2 regions of the Kitasatospora sp. NPDC059146 genome follow, and region 2 is predicted to be linked to the other one. Evidence: riboswitches for the same ligand, from Rfam matches in the RefSeq annotation. Region 2 holds a riboswitch; the other holds the start of a gene.
The links. Region 2 has a riboswitch for thiamine pyrophosphate ahead of ACFXPX_RS09915 (purine-cytosine permease family protein). Riboswitches for the same ligand answer to the same signal wherever they lie in the genome.
Positions count from the first base shown of each region.

Region 1: linked by a shared signal. The riboswitch ahead of thiO (glycine oxidase ThiO) and the one ahead of ACFXPX_RS09915 (purine-cytosine permease family protein) in region 2 are both predicted to bind thiamine pyrophosphate.

Region 1 covers NZ_JBHZCY010000231.1:188-6,170, reverse strand. Annotated here, with positions in the region: gene pknB (Stk1 family PASTA domain-containing Ser/Thr kinase) at 1-1,660, opposite strand, end outside; gene ACFXPX_RS43190 (thiazole synthase) at 1,749-2,546, opposite strand; gene thiS (sulfur carrier protein ThiS) at 2,550-2,789, opposite strand; gene thiO (glycine oxidase ThiO) at 2,786-3,961, opposite strand; TPP riboswitch at 3,965-4,077, opposite strand; gene ACFXPX_RS43175 (NAD(P)/FAD-dependent oxidoreductase) at 4,201-5,400, shown strand; gene ACFXPX_RS43170 (Rv2175c family DNA-binding protein) at 5,443-5,808, shown strand; partial or broken gene ACFXPX_RS43165 (thiamine phosphate synthase) at 5,808-5,983, shown strand, end outside.
Region 2 covers NZ_JBHZCY010000016.1:27,435-37,579, reverse strand. Annotated here, with positions in the region: gene ACFXPX_RS09950 (pyridoxal 5'-phosphate synthase) at 1-32, opposite strand, end outside; gene ACFXPX_RS09945 (hypothetical protein) at 486-815, opposite strand; gene ACFXPX_RS09940 (FAD-binding oxidoreductase) at 1,269-2,633, opposite strand; gene ACFXPX_RS09935 (MFS transporter) at 2,765-3,994, opposite strand; gene ACFXPX_RS09930 (MerR family transcriptional regulator) at 4,044-4,871, opposite strand; tRNA gene ACFXPX_RS09925 (tRNA-Ser) at 5,047-5,134, opposite strand; gene ACFXPX_RS09920 (S1C family serine protease) at 5,199-7,103, opposite strand; TPP riboswitch at 7,312-7,460, shown strand; gene ACFXPX_RS09915 (purine-cytosine permease family protein) at 7,453-8,865, shown strand; gene ACFXPX_RS09910 (glycerophosphodiester phosphodiesterase) at 8,945-9,769, shown strand; gene ACFXPX_RS09905 (ATP-binding protein) at 10,011-10,145, shown strand, end outside.

The DNA of each region.
Region 1 (5,983 bases), on a different contig from region 2:
TGAAGCCCGCCGCCTGCAGCGCCCTCTGGGCGTCGTCCCGGGCCATCCCGGTGACGTCCGGGACCGGCACCATGCCCTTGCTGACCACCAGCGAGACCGCGGCGTTCTCCGGCAGCTGCTGCCCGGCGGCCGGCGTGCTGCTGATCACCGAGCCCTCCGGCACGGTGTCGTTGTAGGTCTGGGTCACCCCGCCCCTGGTCAGCTGGGCGCCGGCCAGCGCGGCGGCCGCGTCGTCCGCGCTCCTGCCGGTGACGTCCGGCACGGCGATCCGCTTGGGGCCCTTGGAGAGGGTGACCGTCACCGGGTCGCTCTTGCGGGTGCGCGCGCCCACCCCGGGATCGGTGGAGATCACCTGCCCGGCCGGGACGGACTCGCTGAACACCTCCACGAAGCGGCCGTGCATGCCCTCGCCGTCCAGGACCCGCTGTGCCTGCGAGCGGTCCTTGCCGAGCACGCTCGGCACCGCGCCGTACAGCCCCTCGGAGATCCCGTAGGTGACCCCGCCGACCGCCAGCACCAGGGCGGTCAGCGCGGCCGCCCAGAGCAGCGGCTTGCGCGGGAGCCGGCGCGGTCGGCCGGGCCGACGGGTCCTGACCGGGGTCGGCTCGTCGTACGGGCGGGGCTCGACCAGCAGCTGGTCCATCAGCTCGGCCGGCACCTCCAGCACGCTGGTGCGCTCGGCCGGCGGGGCGTCGGCGGGCCCGGGGAGCGGCTGGATCACCGAGGTCGGCTCGCTGGTCGGGTAGCGCGGGCTGGGGTGGGTGGAGGCCGGCGGCTCGGCGTCCAGCTCCTCCGGGGTGAGCGTGCGGCGGACCCGCTGGAGGGCGGCGAGCAGCTCCACCGCGTCGTACGGGCGGGCGTCGGCGGCCCGGGCGCAGGCGCCGGCCACTATGGCGTCCAGCGCCGGGGCGACGGCGGGGGCGGTCAGCGAGGGGGCGGGGACGTCCTCGTGCAGGTGCTTGTACATGACCTGGACGGGGTTGTCGCCGGTGTGCGGGCGGCGGCCGGTGAGCATCTCGTACAGCAGGATGCCGGCCGCGTAGACGTCCACCCGCTGGTCGGTGGGGGCGTCCGGGAGGATCTGCTCGGGGGCCAGGTAGGAGACCGTGCCCATGACGGTGCCGCCGGTGGCGGTGCTGGTCGAGGTGGGCGCGCCGTCGGCGCTGCCCAGCACCCGGACCAGGCCGAAGTCGGCGACCTTGACCAGGCCGCTCCCGGTGATCAGCACGTTCTCCGGCTTGACGTCCCGGTGGACCAGCCCGGCCCGGTGGGCGGCGCCGAGGGCGGCGAGCACCGGCTCCAGCACGTCCAGCGCGGCCCGGACGGACAGCGCGCCGCGGTCGCGCAGCAGGTCGCGCAGGGTGCGGCCGGGCACGTACTCCATGGCGAGGAAAACGTTTCCGCCGTCCGCGCCCTGGTCGAAGACGTTGACCACGTTGGGGTGGGTGAGCTTGGCGACCGCCTTGGCCTCGCGGATGAAGCGGGCGGTGAAGCCCTCGTCCCCGGCGAGCTGGGGGTGCATCACCTTGAGGGCGACCACCCGGTCCAGCCGGGTGTCGGTGGCCCGGTACACGGTGGACATCCCGCCGGTCGCGATGCGCTGCTCGACCCGGTACCGGTTGTCGAGCACGGTGCCGATCAGGGGGTCGTGCAGTGCCATGTCCACTCGGGGGAGTCTAGTGCGGCGGGCGGGGGCCGGTCCCGGCGGACACCGCCTCCGGGACCGGCTTGTGACATCCGCGACGGGTTCAGAACGCGGGCCGCTCGCGGGTGTCCAGGTCGGCGCGGCCGGCCATCGCCGAGGAGGCCTCGGCGTGGAAGCGGCGCGGGATGCGGCCGGCCCGGTGGGCGAGCCGGCCCGCCTCGGCGGCGTGCCGCATCGCCTCGGCCATCAGCACCGGGTCCTGGGCCCGGGTCACCGCGGAGGCGAGCATCACCGCTGCGCAGCCCAGTTCCATCGCCAGCGCGACGTCGGAGGCGGTGCCGGCGCCCGCGTCCAGGATCACCGGGACGCCCGCACTCTCCACGATCAGCTGGAAGTTGTGCGGGTTGCGGATGCCCAGCCCGGAGCCGATCGGCGAGCCCAGCGGCATGATCGCCGCACAGCCGACGTCCTCCAACTTGCGGGCCAGCACCGGGTCGTCGTTGGTGTACGGGAGCACCGTGAAGCCGTCGTCGACCAGCGTCTCGGCGGCCTCCAGGGTCTCGATCGGGTCCGGCAGCAGGGTCCGCTCGTCGGCGATCACCTCCAGCTTCACCCAGTCCGTGCCGAGCGCCTCGCGGGCCAGCCGGGCGGTCAGCACCGCCTCGCCGGCGGTGAAGCAGCCGGCCGTGTTGGGCAGCACCCGGATGCCGTTGCGGGTCAGCACGTCCAGGACGGAGCCCTGGGTGCTCGCGTTCACCCGGCGCATGGCCACGGTGGTCAGTTCGGTGCCGGAGACGAGCAGGGCGCGCTCCAGGACCTCCAGGCTCGGCGCGCCGCCGGTGCCCATGATGAGCCGGGAGGAGAAGGTCGTCCCGGCGATGGTCAGCAGGTCGTCGGCCATGGTTCAGCCTCCCTGGACGGCGGTCAGGATCTCGATCCGGTCGCCGCTGCCCAGCGTCGTCCCGGGCCACGAACCGCGCGGCACCACGGCCTCGTTGAGGGCGGCGGCGACGCCGGTGTTGGCGGCGCTGACGGTGGCCACCAGTGCGGCGAGGGTGGTGGCGGCGGGCACCCGGCGGGGCTCGCCGTTGACGGTCAGGGCGATCTCGTTCGGGGCGGTCTCGTTCGGGGCGGTCTCGGTCATGCGCAGGCCTTCGCGACGGGGGTTTCGGGGGAGAACCGGGTCGGCGTGAACGGCCGTGCCAGGTCGGGGACTTCGCCGGTCGCCAGGTAGTCGGCGAGCAGGTCGGCGGTGACCGGGGTGAGCAGCACGCCGTTGCGGTAGTGGCCGGTGGCGGCGACCAGTCCGGGCAGTGCGGTCGGGCCCAGCAGCGGGGCGTTGTCCGGCGAGCCGGGGCGCAGCCCGGCGGAGGTCTCGCGCAGCGGGAGTTCGGTGATACCCGGTACCAACTCGTGGGCGTCGCGCAGGAGTTCGTACACCCCGCCGGCGGTGACGGTGGTGTCGTAGCCCTGTTCCTCGGTGGTCGCGCCGATCACCAGCTCGCCGTTCTCCCGGGGGACGAGGTACAGGTGCTGCCCGCGCACCACCGCGCGGACGTTGCGGGACAGGAACGGCCGGTAGGCCTCCGGGACGTGCAGCCGGACGATCTGCCCCTTCACCGGGCGTACCGCGGGCAGTACGCCCTCGGGCAGGCCGGGCAGCCGGTGGCTGTGCGGGCCGGCGGCGAGGACCACCTGCTCGGCGGCCAGGGACTCCCCGTCGTCCAGCCGGGCGCCGACCGCGCGGCCGCCGTCCACCAGCAGCTCGACGGCCTCGGCCCGGTGCAGCCGGACGCCGGCCCGCTCGCAGGCGGCGACCAGGGCGGTGAGCAGCCGGCGCGGATCCACCTGGTGGTCGTCCGCGACGTGCAGGCCGCCGCGCACGCCGGGGGCGAGCATCGGCTCCAGTCGGCGGGCCTCCCGGCCGGTCAGCCAGCTGGAGTCCAGGCCCAGCCGCAGGTGGAAGGCGTGCAGTTCGCGCAGTTCCGCGCGGTCGTCGGAGTCCAGCGCGACGGCGATGGTGCCGCACCGGCGGTAGCCGGTGTCCAGGCCGCCGCTGGCCTCGGTGAGCTCGGCGGCGAAGGACTCGTACCGCCGGTTGGAGGCCGTCCCCAGGTGCAGCAGCGGCTCCTCGCCGTACTGCAGCTCGGTGACCGGGGCGAGCATCCCGGCGGCGACCCCGGCCGCCCCCCGGCCGTGGCCGGGGTCGACCACGATCACGTTCCGCAGCCCGCGTTGCGCGGCGCGCCAGGCGACCGCGAGGCCGATGACGCCCCCGCCGATCACCAGCACGTCGGCGCGGCTGCCCGATGGCATGCGTGACAAAGCTGCTCTTCTCCCTTCGCCGGTATGACCCGGATCAGGTTCGGACGGTCGCAGGCCGTGCCAGCCCGCCTCTCAGCCCGGTCCGCCGGGCTCCCGTGTGGTGCGTCCACCTTAACTCCGGGGATCGGCCCGCCCGAAGGGCCGTGCGAGGCGTGAGACGGGGCCGCCCGCCCGGCTCCGCGGATGAGCGGCTCAGAGCCGGTTCAGCGGCGCTGGGTACAGTGACGGGCGTGGCAGAGCTGAGCGGAACGGATCGGGTGGTCGTCGTCGTCGGGGCCGGGCTGGCCGGGGCGCAGTGCGCCCTGCAGCTGCGGCAGGGCGGCTGGCGGGGGCGGATCGTCCTGGTCGGCGAGGAGCGGCACGCGCCGTACGACCGGCCGCCGCTCTCCAAGGACGTGCTGCTCGGCAAGGCCGACGCCACCACCCTGGACATCGACTACGGGCGGCTCGGTATCGAGCTGCTCACCGGCCGCCGGGCCACCGGGCTCGCCCCCGGCGTGCTGCACACCGACGGCGGGGACCTCCCGTACGACGCGCTGGTGATCGCCACCGGCGCCACCCCGCGCGCCCTGCCCGGAGCCGAGCGCGCCCATCTGCTGCACACCCTGGACGACGCCCTGGCGCTGCGCGCGCTGCTGCGCCCCGGCCTGCGGCTGGTGCTGGTCGGCGCGGGCTGGATCGGCGCCGAGGTGTCCACCGCCGCGCGGCAGGCCGGCTGCGAGGTCACCGTGGTCGAGGCCGGTCCGGCGCCGGTGCCGGGCGCGCTGCCGACCGGGGTCGGCTCGGCGATGGCCGCCTGGTACGCCGAGGCCGGGGTCGACCTGCGCTGCGGGGTCGGGGTGGCCGCCGTCGAGCCGGGGGCGGTGCTGCTGGCCGACGGCTCCCACCTGCCCGCCGACGAGGTGGTGGTCGGCATCGGCGCCCGGCCCGCGACCGGCTGGCTGGCCGGCTCGGGCGTCGAGCTGGACGCCTCCGGCGCGGTCGTGGTGGACGGGCGGCTGCGCACCGGCCTGCCCGGGGTGTTCGCGGCCGGGGACTGCGTCAGCTACCCCTCGGCGCGCTCCGGCGCCCGGCTGGCCGTCCAGCACTGGGACCACGCGCTGCAGTCCGGCTCCGCCGCGGCCGCCGCCGTGCTCGGGGCGGACACGCCGTACGACCCGGTGCCGTACTTCTGGTCCGAGCAGTTCGGGCGGATGGTCCAGTACGCCGGCCGGCACGCCGAGGGCGACGAACTGCTGTGGCGCGGCAGCCCGCAGGAGTCCGCGTGGTCGGTGCTCTGGCTGCGCGACGGGGTGCCGAGCGCGCTGCTGGCCGTGGACCGGCCGCGCGACCTCACCCAGGGCCGGAAGCTGATCGAACGCGGTGCGGTGCTCGACCGGGCGCTCGCCGCGGACCCCTCGGTGGCGCTCAAGGGAGCCGTCGCCGGGTAGCACTTGGTGCGCGGCGGGCCGCGGAGGTGGCAGTCTGGTGGCGTGAGTGAGATCGAAAGCAAGATTGAAGCCCTGGTCACCGAGTGGGTGTACCTGCCCGACATCTCGGAGCAGTGGGGGGTCCGGGTCACCGAAGTGCGTGACCTGGTCAAGAACGGTGGCCTGATCGCCGTCCGGCGCGGGCCGAACAAGTCGCTGCAGGTCCCGGCGGCGTTCATCGACGGCCAGGGGCTGGTCAAGCACCTGTCCGGCACCCTGACCGTCCTGCGGGACTGCGGGTACAACGACGTGGAGATCCTGGAGTGGCTCTTCACCGAGGACCCGTCGCTGCCCGGCAGCCCGATCCAGGCGCTCCGGGAGAACCGCGGCACCGAGGTCAAGCGCCGCGCCCAGGCGATGCTGATCTGATGGCGGCGGACACGCTGCGGGCCCGCCTGGCCGACGCCCGGCTCTACCTGTGCACCGACGCCCGGCGCGAGCAGGGCGACCTGGCCGAGTTCCTGGACGCGGCGCTGGCCGGCGGGGTGGACATCGTCCAGCTCCGTGACAAGGGCCTGGAGGCCAAGCAGGAGCTGGCGGCGCT
Region 2 (10,145 bases):
GGGCCGGTCAGGCCCTCGTCCTCCGCCGCCATCGCGCGCCTTCCTTCCGATTGCCGCGGTCGCCGCCCCGACCGGGCCGTCCGTTCCGGGCCCGGGCACGTGGAGCGCTGTCGGAGCGCAACCGTACCGCCGTGGACCGACGGCGCCGGGCGCGGGCCCTCGCTGGAGGGATCCGGGCCGCTCGCGGGGGGCGGGGCGCGTGCGGGCGGGGCGCAGGGGCCGGGCGCGCGGGCCGGGCGCGGGTGGCGGGCCGGTGGGGCCCCGGGCCCGGACGCACTCGTGGGCGGTGCCGATGGCGGCACCGCCCACGAGGCCGGCTTCGCGGCGACCCTTTCCGCTGGCCGGTCCATGCGTTCGTCCGGTCTCCCCGGTCCGCCCGGGGCGGGAAGCCCGCCCGGTGACCGTTCCGGACCCCACCGCGGATGCTCAGCTCACCCGCGGCCGTCCACCTCCGGCGCCCCCGCCGGCAGTGGCACCCGGGGCCGTCAGGGGAAGATCGGGGCGAAGATGACGTTGATGTTCTTGTTGCCCTGACCGGCCAGGACGTTGCCCGCGTTGTCCTTCACCGCGACGGTGTTGTTCTGGTTCGAGGCGCCGGCGCCGGTGGCCGTCTGCTGGTTGGAGACGTAGTTGCCGTCGAGGCCGCCGAAGATGTTGCCGGTGCCCGTGTTGGACACCACGCCGGCGTTGGAACCGGCCGCGGCGCCCGCGCCGTTGTCGGCGGCGGCGGCCCCGGCACCGGCCAGCAGCAGACCGGCCGCCAGCGGGGCGGCGAGCAGGAACCCGGACACCCGGCGGGTGTTGAAGCGAGCCATGTGAGCCTCCAAGAAGCCGTTAATCGTGCATTGGTCGAGCATGGTGCGGGGGTTCGCCGGCCAGACGAACACCTGCGGGCTGCGACGCCGGGAGAAAGACTTCCGCAACAAATCGACAAAGCACTAGCCGACGGAGCAGTTTTCGCCCGTTAGCGTGATATCCACCCGGGCCGCGCATAACGGGCGGAAGATCGGACAGTGCGCCGACACACCGCTACTGACCTGCGACTTCGCCCGTTCGGCGGCCTTTCCGCGGACGTCGGACGACGGCGCGTCAGTGCCGTACGAACCTCCGGGCGCACCACCCCCGGCGCGGGCCACCCTTGAACACGCCCCCGAAAGGTTCGCCCACCCTTCCAAGTCGACTTTCCAGCCATTCACAGACCATCGGAAAGTCGTACCGAGAATGCGGGCCGAAAGATGCGCATGAGGAGAAGATATCCGCGCCGAAAATCAGACCATCTTGCCCGGATTGAGGATGCCCAAGGGGTCGAAGACCGCCTTCACCTGCCGCTGCAGGTCCAGCCCGACCGGCCCCAGCTCACGGGCCAGCCAGTCCCGCTTCAACAGCCCCACCCCGTGCTCCCCGGTGATGGTGCCGCCCAGCTCCAGCCCGAGCGCCATGATCTCGTCGAAGGAGCGCTGGGCCCGCGCCGTCTGCTCCGGGTCCGCGGCGTCGAAGATCACGATCGGGTGGGTGTTGCCGTCCCCGGCGTGGCTGACCACCCCGATCGTCAGCGCGTGCCGCTCGGCGATCGCCGCGACGCCGTTGAGCATCTCGGCCAGCCGGGAGCGCGGCACCGCCACGTCGTCGATCATCGTGGTGCCCAGCCGGTCCAGCGCGGGCAGCGCCAGCCGCCGGGCCGCCAGCAGCAGGTCCGACTCCGCCTGGTCCTCGGCCGGAACCACCTCGGTCGCCCCGGCCTCCCGGCACAGCTCCGCGACCCGGGCCAGCCCGGCCTCCCGGTCCGGCCCGTCGAAGGCCACCAGCAGTAGCGCCCGGGTCGACTCCGGCAGCCCCATCTGCCCCAGCTCGTTGACGGCCCGGACGGAGACCGCGTCCATCAGCTCCATCAGCGACGGGGTCAGCCCGCGCTCCATCACCGCGCAGACCGCCGCCCCCGCCGCGTCCGCGCTGGGGAACTCCGCCGCCAGCGCCAGCTGCGGCTCCGGCGCGGGCCGCAGCGCCAGCACCGCCCGGACCACCACCCCGAGGGTGCCCTCCGAGCCGACGAACAGCCGGGTCAGGTCGTACCCGGCCACTCCCTTGGCCGTGCGGCGCCCGGTGGACAGCAGCCGGCCGTCCGCCAGCACCACGTCCAGCCCGAGCACGTACTCGCTGGTGACGCCGTACTTCACGCAGCAGAGCCCGCCCGCGCCGGTGCCGATGTTGCCGCCGATCGTGCAGGACTCCCAGCTGGACGGGTCCGGCGGGTAGCAGAGACCCAACTCCTCGACCGCGCGCGACAGTTCCGCGTTCACCACGCCCGGCTCGACCACCGCCACCCGGTTCACCGGGTCGATCTCCAGGATCCGGTTCAGCTTCACCAGCGACAGCACGACGCAGCCGTCGACGGCGTTCGCCGCCCCCGACAACCCGGTCCGGGCCCCCTGCGGCACCACCGGCACCCGCAGCTCGGTCGCGGTGCGCAGCACGTGCTGCACCTGCTCGACCGTCTCCGGGAAGACCACCACGGCGGGCGTCCCGGCGGCGCAGAAGCCCGCCATGTCGTGGCTGTAGGCGGCGGTCACGTCCGGATCCACCACCACCGCCTCCGCCGGGAGGCCCAGCGCCAGTCGGTCCGTCAGATCACTCATCGCCGCCTCCAGTCACCACCGCGCCGCCGCCACCTCCGCACTCTGCCCCGAGGCCCGGAGCCGGGCAAGTGGGCCTCGGCACCGGCCACCGGCCGCCGGCCCGTGTCCCGCCGACCGGCGGTGCCGGTCGGTCAGGCCCGGCGCAGCACCGGGGTGGCGAGGGCCGCCAGCCCGGCCGCCCCGGTGGCGAGGGCGCAGAGCAGGGCGGGCGGGACGGCCCCCGTCGCGTCCGCGGCCGTCCCGAGCAGCCCGGTGGACAGCACCAGGGCGAGGCTCTGCACCAGCGTCAACAGGGCCTGCACCCGGGAGAGATGGGAGTCCGGGGCACCGCCGAGCACCAGCGGCCCGAGGTGGCAGGCGAACAGTCCGGAGCCGAGGCCCACCACCGTGCTGCCGACCACCGCCGCCCCCGGACCGCCGGACAGCGCCAGCAGCACGGTGCCCGCCGAGGCCGTGCAGAGCCCGGCGGCCGCCCCGACCCCCGGCCGGGGCAGCCCGCCGCGCCAGGCGACCGCCGCCGCCACCGCGAGCACCCCCGCCGCCTGACCGGCGGTCACCAGTCCGGCGGTGCCCGCCGCCCAGCCGTGTGCCCGGGCGAGCAGCGGGCCGAGCAGCGAGACCACGGGCAGCAGCGCCCCCGCGGCGGCCCCGGTCAGCAGCAGCGCGGCCCGCAGCAGCGGATCCCCCAGGGCCAGCCGGACGCCCGCCCCCGCCTCCCGCAGCAGGCCCACCGGGGCGGCGGCGGGAGCCGGACCGGGCCCCTCCCGGTCCGGCCGGACCCGCAGCAGGACCAGCAGGACGACCGCGAAGCTCACCGCGTCCGCCGCCGCCGCGCCCGCGAGCCCGCCCCCGGCGACCAGCAGGCCGCCCAGCGGCGCCCCGAGCAGCACCGCGCACTGCCCGCCGGCCTGCCGCAGCGCGAGCGCCCGGGGCAGCCGGTCCGCGGGCACCAGCCGGCGCGGCATCGAGCCGCTCGCCGGGAGGTGGAACGCGTCGACCGCCCCGGTCGCCACGGCCGCCCCGACCAGCAGCCACAGCGGCGCGCCCCGGCCGCCGGCCACCGCGAGCGCCAGTGCGGCGGTCACCACCAGCATCACCGCGTCCCCGACGAGCATCACCCGGCGGGCGCCGAACCGGTCCGCCACCGCCCCACCCAGCAGGACCAGCACCGTACGGGGCACGGTGACCGCCGTCAGCACCAGCCCGGCCGCCCCGCCGCCGTACCCGGAGGCGGCCCAGCCGAGGGCGAAGGACAGCGCGGCGTCACCCAGCAGCCCGGCCTGGGCCCCGGCCAGCCAGAGCAGGTACGGCCGGGGCAGGGCGGTGCGCCGGGCCGTCCCGGCGGAGGTCGCGGTGGTCATGCCGGGTGACGCTAGGACCCTCGACCTGGTCGAGGGCAAGCGGCGGCCGCTACCTGCGGACCACCGGTTCCTGGAACTCGACGACCCAGCCGGACCGGTCGGCCGGGGTCTCCATGTAGCGCTCCCGGGCGTAGCCGGTCGAGCGGTAGCCGTTCTGGTCGATGTAGCGGGCCAGGGCCTGGAAGCTGCCCATCGCGTCGTCCATCGAGCCGCGGTGGACGATGGTCACCGCCTCCTCGATCGGCGCCAGGTCGACCACCTCGATGTCGTCCCGGCCGGCCCGCACGGACGGCGCGACCTGGAGGGCCACCCGGACGACCACCGAACCGTCGCCCTCCGGCCCGTCCTCGTACCGGGCGACGGACGGCCCGACCACCTCGATCCCGGCCTGCTCCACCCGTCGGCACAGCTCGTCGAAGAGCGGGCCGATCACCGGGGTGATGTCCTCCGGCGCGTAACTCGCCGCCACACCGCTCAGTTGGGCCACCCGCACGGACGGAACGGGCTTCACCACGACATCGTGCTCGAACATGTTCCCCTCACTCTCGATCGTCCGGAGCCTCGCCTCCACCCGGGCCAGCCGCTGCTCGTCCGCCGCGATCGCCTCGGCGAGCTGGGCCCGCCGCAACCGCAGCATCCCGCGCAGCTCGGCCGGGTCCGGGTGCTCGTCCAGCACGGCCCGCACCTGCTGCAGCGTGAAGCCGAGCTCCTTGAGCGCGATCACCCGGTTCAGCCGGGCGAGTTGGCCCGCCTCGTAGGAGCGGTACCCGGTGGCCGGGTCCACCCTGGCGGGTGTGAGCAGGCCGATCGCGTCGTAGTGGCGCAGCATCCGCACCGACACCCGGCCGTGGACGGCGAAGTCTCCGATGTTCAACATGGTGCTCCCACTCCACCGTCTCCCCCTGTGTCAGGGTCAACCCCCGGCCGCCGGCCCGGCCGCGACCCCGCGTCGGCCCACCGCCGGCCCGCCGCCGGCCCGCCCCGGAAAACACCGAGGGCGGGTGCCGAAACGATCTCGGCACCCGCCCTGAGCAGGTGTTTTCTCCTACCGGCGGAGAGCGTGGGATTCGAACCCACGGTGACGGGTCACGCCACGACAGTTTTCAAGACTGTTCCCTTAGGCCGCTCGGGCAGCTCTCCAGGCGGAGGTCAGCCTAACGGGTCCGACGGCCTTCGGCGCACACGATTCCGCGGGCCCGGGGGGTCACTGATCGCCGTCCCGCTGGCCGAGCGTGACCTTGGTGGTCATGGTCTGGCCGTTGCGGGTGTACTCGACGTCGACGGTCTCGCCCGGCTTGTGCGTCCAGATCCGGCTGACCAGGGCGGGACCGTTCTCGATCGGCGCGCCGCCGAGCTTGGTGATCACGTCGCCCGGCTTGAGGCCGGCCTTGTCGGCCGCGCCGCCGGGGGTGACGGCGGGCTGGCCCTGGACGTCCTTGGTCTGGATCTGCGCGCCGTCGCCCTTGTAGTCGTCGTTGCGCAGCACGTCGAGCTTGGCGTAGACCGGCTTGCCGGTCTTGATCAGGGTGTCCGCGACCCACTTGGCCTGGTTGATCGGGATGGCGAAGCCCAGGCCGATGCTGCCGGCCCGGCCGTTGGCGGAGGCGTTGGACTGGATCGCCGAGTTGATGCCGATCACCGCGCCGCTGGAGTCCAGCAGCGGGCCGCCGGAGTTGCCGGGGTTGATCGAGGCGTCGGTCTGCAGGGCGTTCATGTACGAGGCCTGCGAGCCGGTCTCGTCGCCGGAGGCGACCGGGCGGTCCTTGGCGCTGACGATGCCGCTGGTGACGGTGGACTCCAGGCCGTACGGCGCACCGATCGCGACGGTGGCGTCACCGACGTTGACCTTGTCGGAGTCGGCCAGCGGCAGCGGCGACAGCTTGCTCTTCGGCGGGTTGTCGATCTTGACCACGGCGACGTCGTAGCCCTCGGCGTGGCCCAGCACCGAGGCGGTGTAGGAGGTGCCGTCGGCGAACTTGACGGTCAGTTTGCCGCCGTTGAGGGCCGGCGCGACCACGTGGTTGTTGGTGAGGATGTGGCCCTCGGTGTCGAAGACGAAGCCGGTGCCGGTACCCGACTCGGTGCTGTTCTGCGCCTTGATGGTGACGACGCTGGGCAGCGCCTTCTGGGCGATGGCGGCGATCGACCCGGGGACGGGCTCGTTCTTCTGGGTGTTGCTGGCCTGGACGGTGGTGCTGCGGTGGTCGTCCGCCGAGCTGCTGCTGCCCGCGTGGTCGCTGGCGACCACACCGACCGCGCCGCCCGCGATGCCGGCGACCAGCGCGACGGCCGCGAGCAGGGCCACCAGGCCGCCGCGCTTCTTGCGCGGGCCGTGGCCGCCCGGGCCGCCGGGGTACTCGGCGGGGTACCCGAACGGACCGCCGGGGCCGCCGGGGTGGCCCGCGCCGGCGTCGTGGCCGCCGCCCCAGCCGCCGAGCGGCTGGCCGGCGCCGAAGGGGTGGTGACCGGGTGCGCCGGGCGCGACGGGCGCACCGGCGGCCGGGGCGCCGTACGGCTCCTGGGCGTTGGCGGCCGGGACGCCGTAGCCCTCGTGGGCGCCGGCGGCGGGCACGCCGTGGGTCGGGGTCGCGTACGGGTTGGTGCCCGGGGTGCCCGGCGGCAGGGCGGGCGCGGCCGGAGCGGCGGCGACCGGGGCCGGGGCGGGCGGCGCGGGCGGCAGGACCGGCGGCGGGGCGTCGATGTAGCCGGTGGCCGGGTCGACGGCGGGCTCCTCGACGGCGGGCGCGGCCGGCGCGGCCGGGGCCTCCGGCGCGGGCACCTTGGTGAAGGCGACGGTCGGCTGGTGCCCGCCCTCCGCCGGGGCGGCCTCGGCCGCCGCGCTCGCGGCGGCCGGCTCCGGGACCCGGCCGAACGCCATGGTCGGCTGGTGCCCGCTGTCGGCCGGGGCGGCGTCGGCCGACCCGTCCACCGGCCCGGCCACCGGGTTGTCCACCGGTTCGTCCTTCGGCTCGGGAACCCGGCTGAAGGCCATGGTCGGCTTGTGGCCGCCCTGAGCGGTGCCGTCGGGAACGGCACCCGCCGCCTCCGGGGCCCCCGCGGGCTGCTCCCCCTGCGGCCCGATGGGCCCAACCTCGCGCTCGGTGCTCACGGACGACCTCCATAGCTGACAGAACCAAGGACCATAGTTTTTCGCACCGGCGATTCGATTGCCGTAAGGACCCCTCTGAATAACTCATAAGAATCCTTAGCCGCCACCGACAACCGGGGCTCCCCACCCCCGCCCGGCGTCCCGCGATGCGGACCGCGCACCCCGTGGCCTTTGGCGTTCGTACCCGTGCCGGTTAGCCTGTCGCTCCAAACTGACACGCGGGAGCTTGGACCGACCAGGCTGAGAGTGCGCATGTCGACCGTACGCCAGGCCAGTGACCGGCGGACCGTCGAGGGGGCGCTGACCGCCGGAACCTGTCCGGGTAATGCCGGCGTAGGGAGTATCGGCCATGCCGCCTGCTTCGCCATCCTCTTCTCCGGGCGCGCCCGCGTCCAAGGATTTCCCGCCGGACCCGGCCGGCGCCGGCGCCGCGCTGCTGGACCACCGCGTCGAGGCACCGCTGGTCCTGGACACCGAGCCGCCGCGCACCCTGCGCTTCCGGGACCACTTCGCGCTGTGGATGAACCTCGGCGTCAGCCTGATCGGCTTCTCCACCGCCGCGACCGTGCTCGGCGAGAAGGGCAGCGAGCTGTCGCTGGCCGCCGCGGTGACGGCGATCGTGACCGGTACGGCGGTCGGCACCGCGATGCTCGGCGTCGCCGCGCTGATCGGGGCCCGCACCGGCGCCCCGGCGATGGCCAACCTGCGCGGCCTGTTCGGCACCCGGCTGTCCTACCTGCCGACCGTGCTGAACATCGTCCAGTGCGTCGGCTGGGGCGTGTTCGAGCTGCTGACCATCGCGGCGGGCGCCCAGACCGTCGCCCACACCAGCGACTACCGCTGGCTGTTCGTGCTGCTCGCGGGCGCGCTGACCACCGCGCTGACGATCTGGCCGCTGGGCTCGATCGCGGTGCTGCGCCGCTTCGTGGCCGGGGCGGTCGCGGTCGCGATGGTGTACTTCACCGTCCAGCTGGGCCGCCAGGGCGTGCCGGACCCGGGCGCGGGCAACTGGCACGGCTTCCTGGGCGCCACCGACGCGATGATCGCGGTGTCGATCTCCTTCGTCCCGATGGCCGCCGACTACACCCGGCACTCGCGCAGCCCGAAGTCGGCCTTCTGGGGCAGCTTCTCCGGCTACACCGTCGCCCAGGTCTGGTGCTACGTGCTGGGCCTGATGGCGCTGCTCCAGTCCGACGGCGACCCGAGCCGGATCTTCGACTCCTTCCTCGGTGTCTGGGCCGGCTGGCTGTTCCTCCTGGTGCTGGTGCTGCGCGAGACCGACCAGTCCTTCGCCAACGTCTACTCGACCGCGATGTCGCTGCAGAACCTGCTGCCGCGGGTGGACCGCCGGGTGCTGAGCGGCGGGATCGGCGTGCTGACCACCGTGCTGGCGCTGCGCATCGACCGGTTCACCGACACCTACAGCAACTTCCTCGGCCTGATCGGCTCGGTCTTCGTACCGCTGCTGGCGGTGCTGGCGGTGGACTACTTCTTCGGCGCCGGCCGGCACGGCTGGGACCTCTCCGAGCGGGCACCGTCCCGCTGGCTGATGCTGCTGCCGTGGGTGCTGGGCTTCGCCGTCTACCAGCTGATCGCGCCGACCGCGGTGGGCGACGGATGGGTGGACTTCTGGACCTCGGCCCAGCGGACCCTGCACTTCACCCCGCAGGAGTGGACCTCGGCCTCGCTGTTCGCCTTCCTGGTGCCGGCGCTGGTCACCTGGGGCCTCACCCCGTTGACCCGCCGCACCGCCCGGGCCTGACGCACCGGGGGCGGAGCCGGCCCCGCAGGTTGGGACCGGCTTCGCCCCGGGTTCACCCGCGCCCCCTATCGTTGGGGCCGTGACCAGCCCAGAACTGCCCTCGGCGGCGGCGCGCACCACGCCCTCCGTCCAGGTGATCGCCCACCGCGGCTCCTCCCACGCCCTGCCCGAGCACACCCTCGCGGCGTACCGGCGCGCGCTCGACGAGGGCGCGGACGCCGTCGAGTGCGACGTGCGGGTGACGGCCGACGGCCACCTGGTCTGCGTGCACGACCGCCGGATCGGCCGGGTCTCGAACGGCCGCGGCACCGTCTCCGCGATGACGCTGGCCGAGCTGGAGGCGTACGACTTCGGCGCCTGGAAGACCGGCCGGCCCAGCACCGACCCCGAGCTGCGCGGCGTGCTGCGGCTGGAGCGGCTGCTCGAACTGGTGGTGGACTGCGGCCGCCCGGTGGACCTGGCGATCGAGACCAAGCACCCGGTGCGGTTCCGCGGCCGGGTCGAGGCCGAGCTGCTGCGCACCCTGGAGCGGTACAAGATCGGCACCGCGCCGGACGGCGAGCGCCCGTCCGCCCGGATCATGAGCTTCTCCTCGATCGCGCTGAACCGGGTGGCCGCCGCCGCGCCCGACTACCGGCGGGTGTTCCTGATCGAACGGATGCTGCCGCTGCTGGGCCGCCTGCGCCCCGGGCAGCCGCTGCCGGGCGGGGCCCGGATCGCCGGCCCCGGCATCGAGCTGATCAAGGCCAAGCCGCAGCTGGTGCCCCGGCTGCGCGAGCTGGGCCACGAGGTGCACGTGTGGACGGTGGACGAGCCGGCCGACGTCGAGCTCTGCCTGGAGCTCGGGGTCTCCGCGATCATCACCAACAGGCCCGCCGAGGTGCTGGCCCAGCTCGGCCGCTGAGCCGGGGCCGGGCGCCCCGGGTACCCGGGGAAACCTGATCACCCTGGTCGGCAGTCAAACCTTCCGCGCACGGTATTGCCGGAATTCTTGCGATCGGGCGACGGAGGGTGAGCACGGAATGACCTCTTGTCGACCCTGAGTCGCGCCGCCGGAAAAGGGCCCGCAGGATCCTCCGACAGTCGTTTCCGACGCATTACCAAGGGGCATCCATCCCTCGGCATACGCTGAAGGAGGTCCGGGGGTGGCGTTGATGGTGGCGCGTGAAGTGCCGACTTCATCGACCATGGCAGTGCCGCACGGCCCAGCGAGTGTCGGGGTCGCACGGCGCCGACTGCGTCGAGATCTGGGTGACCGGCAGATACCGGAACCGGTCATC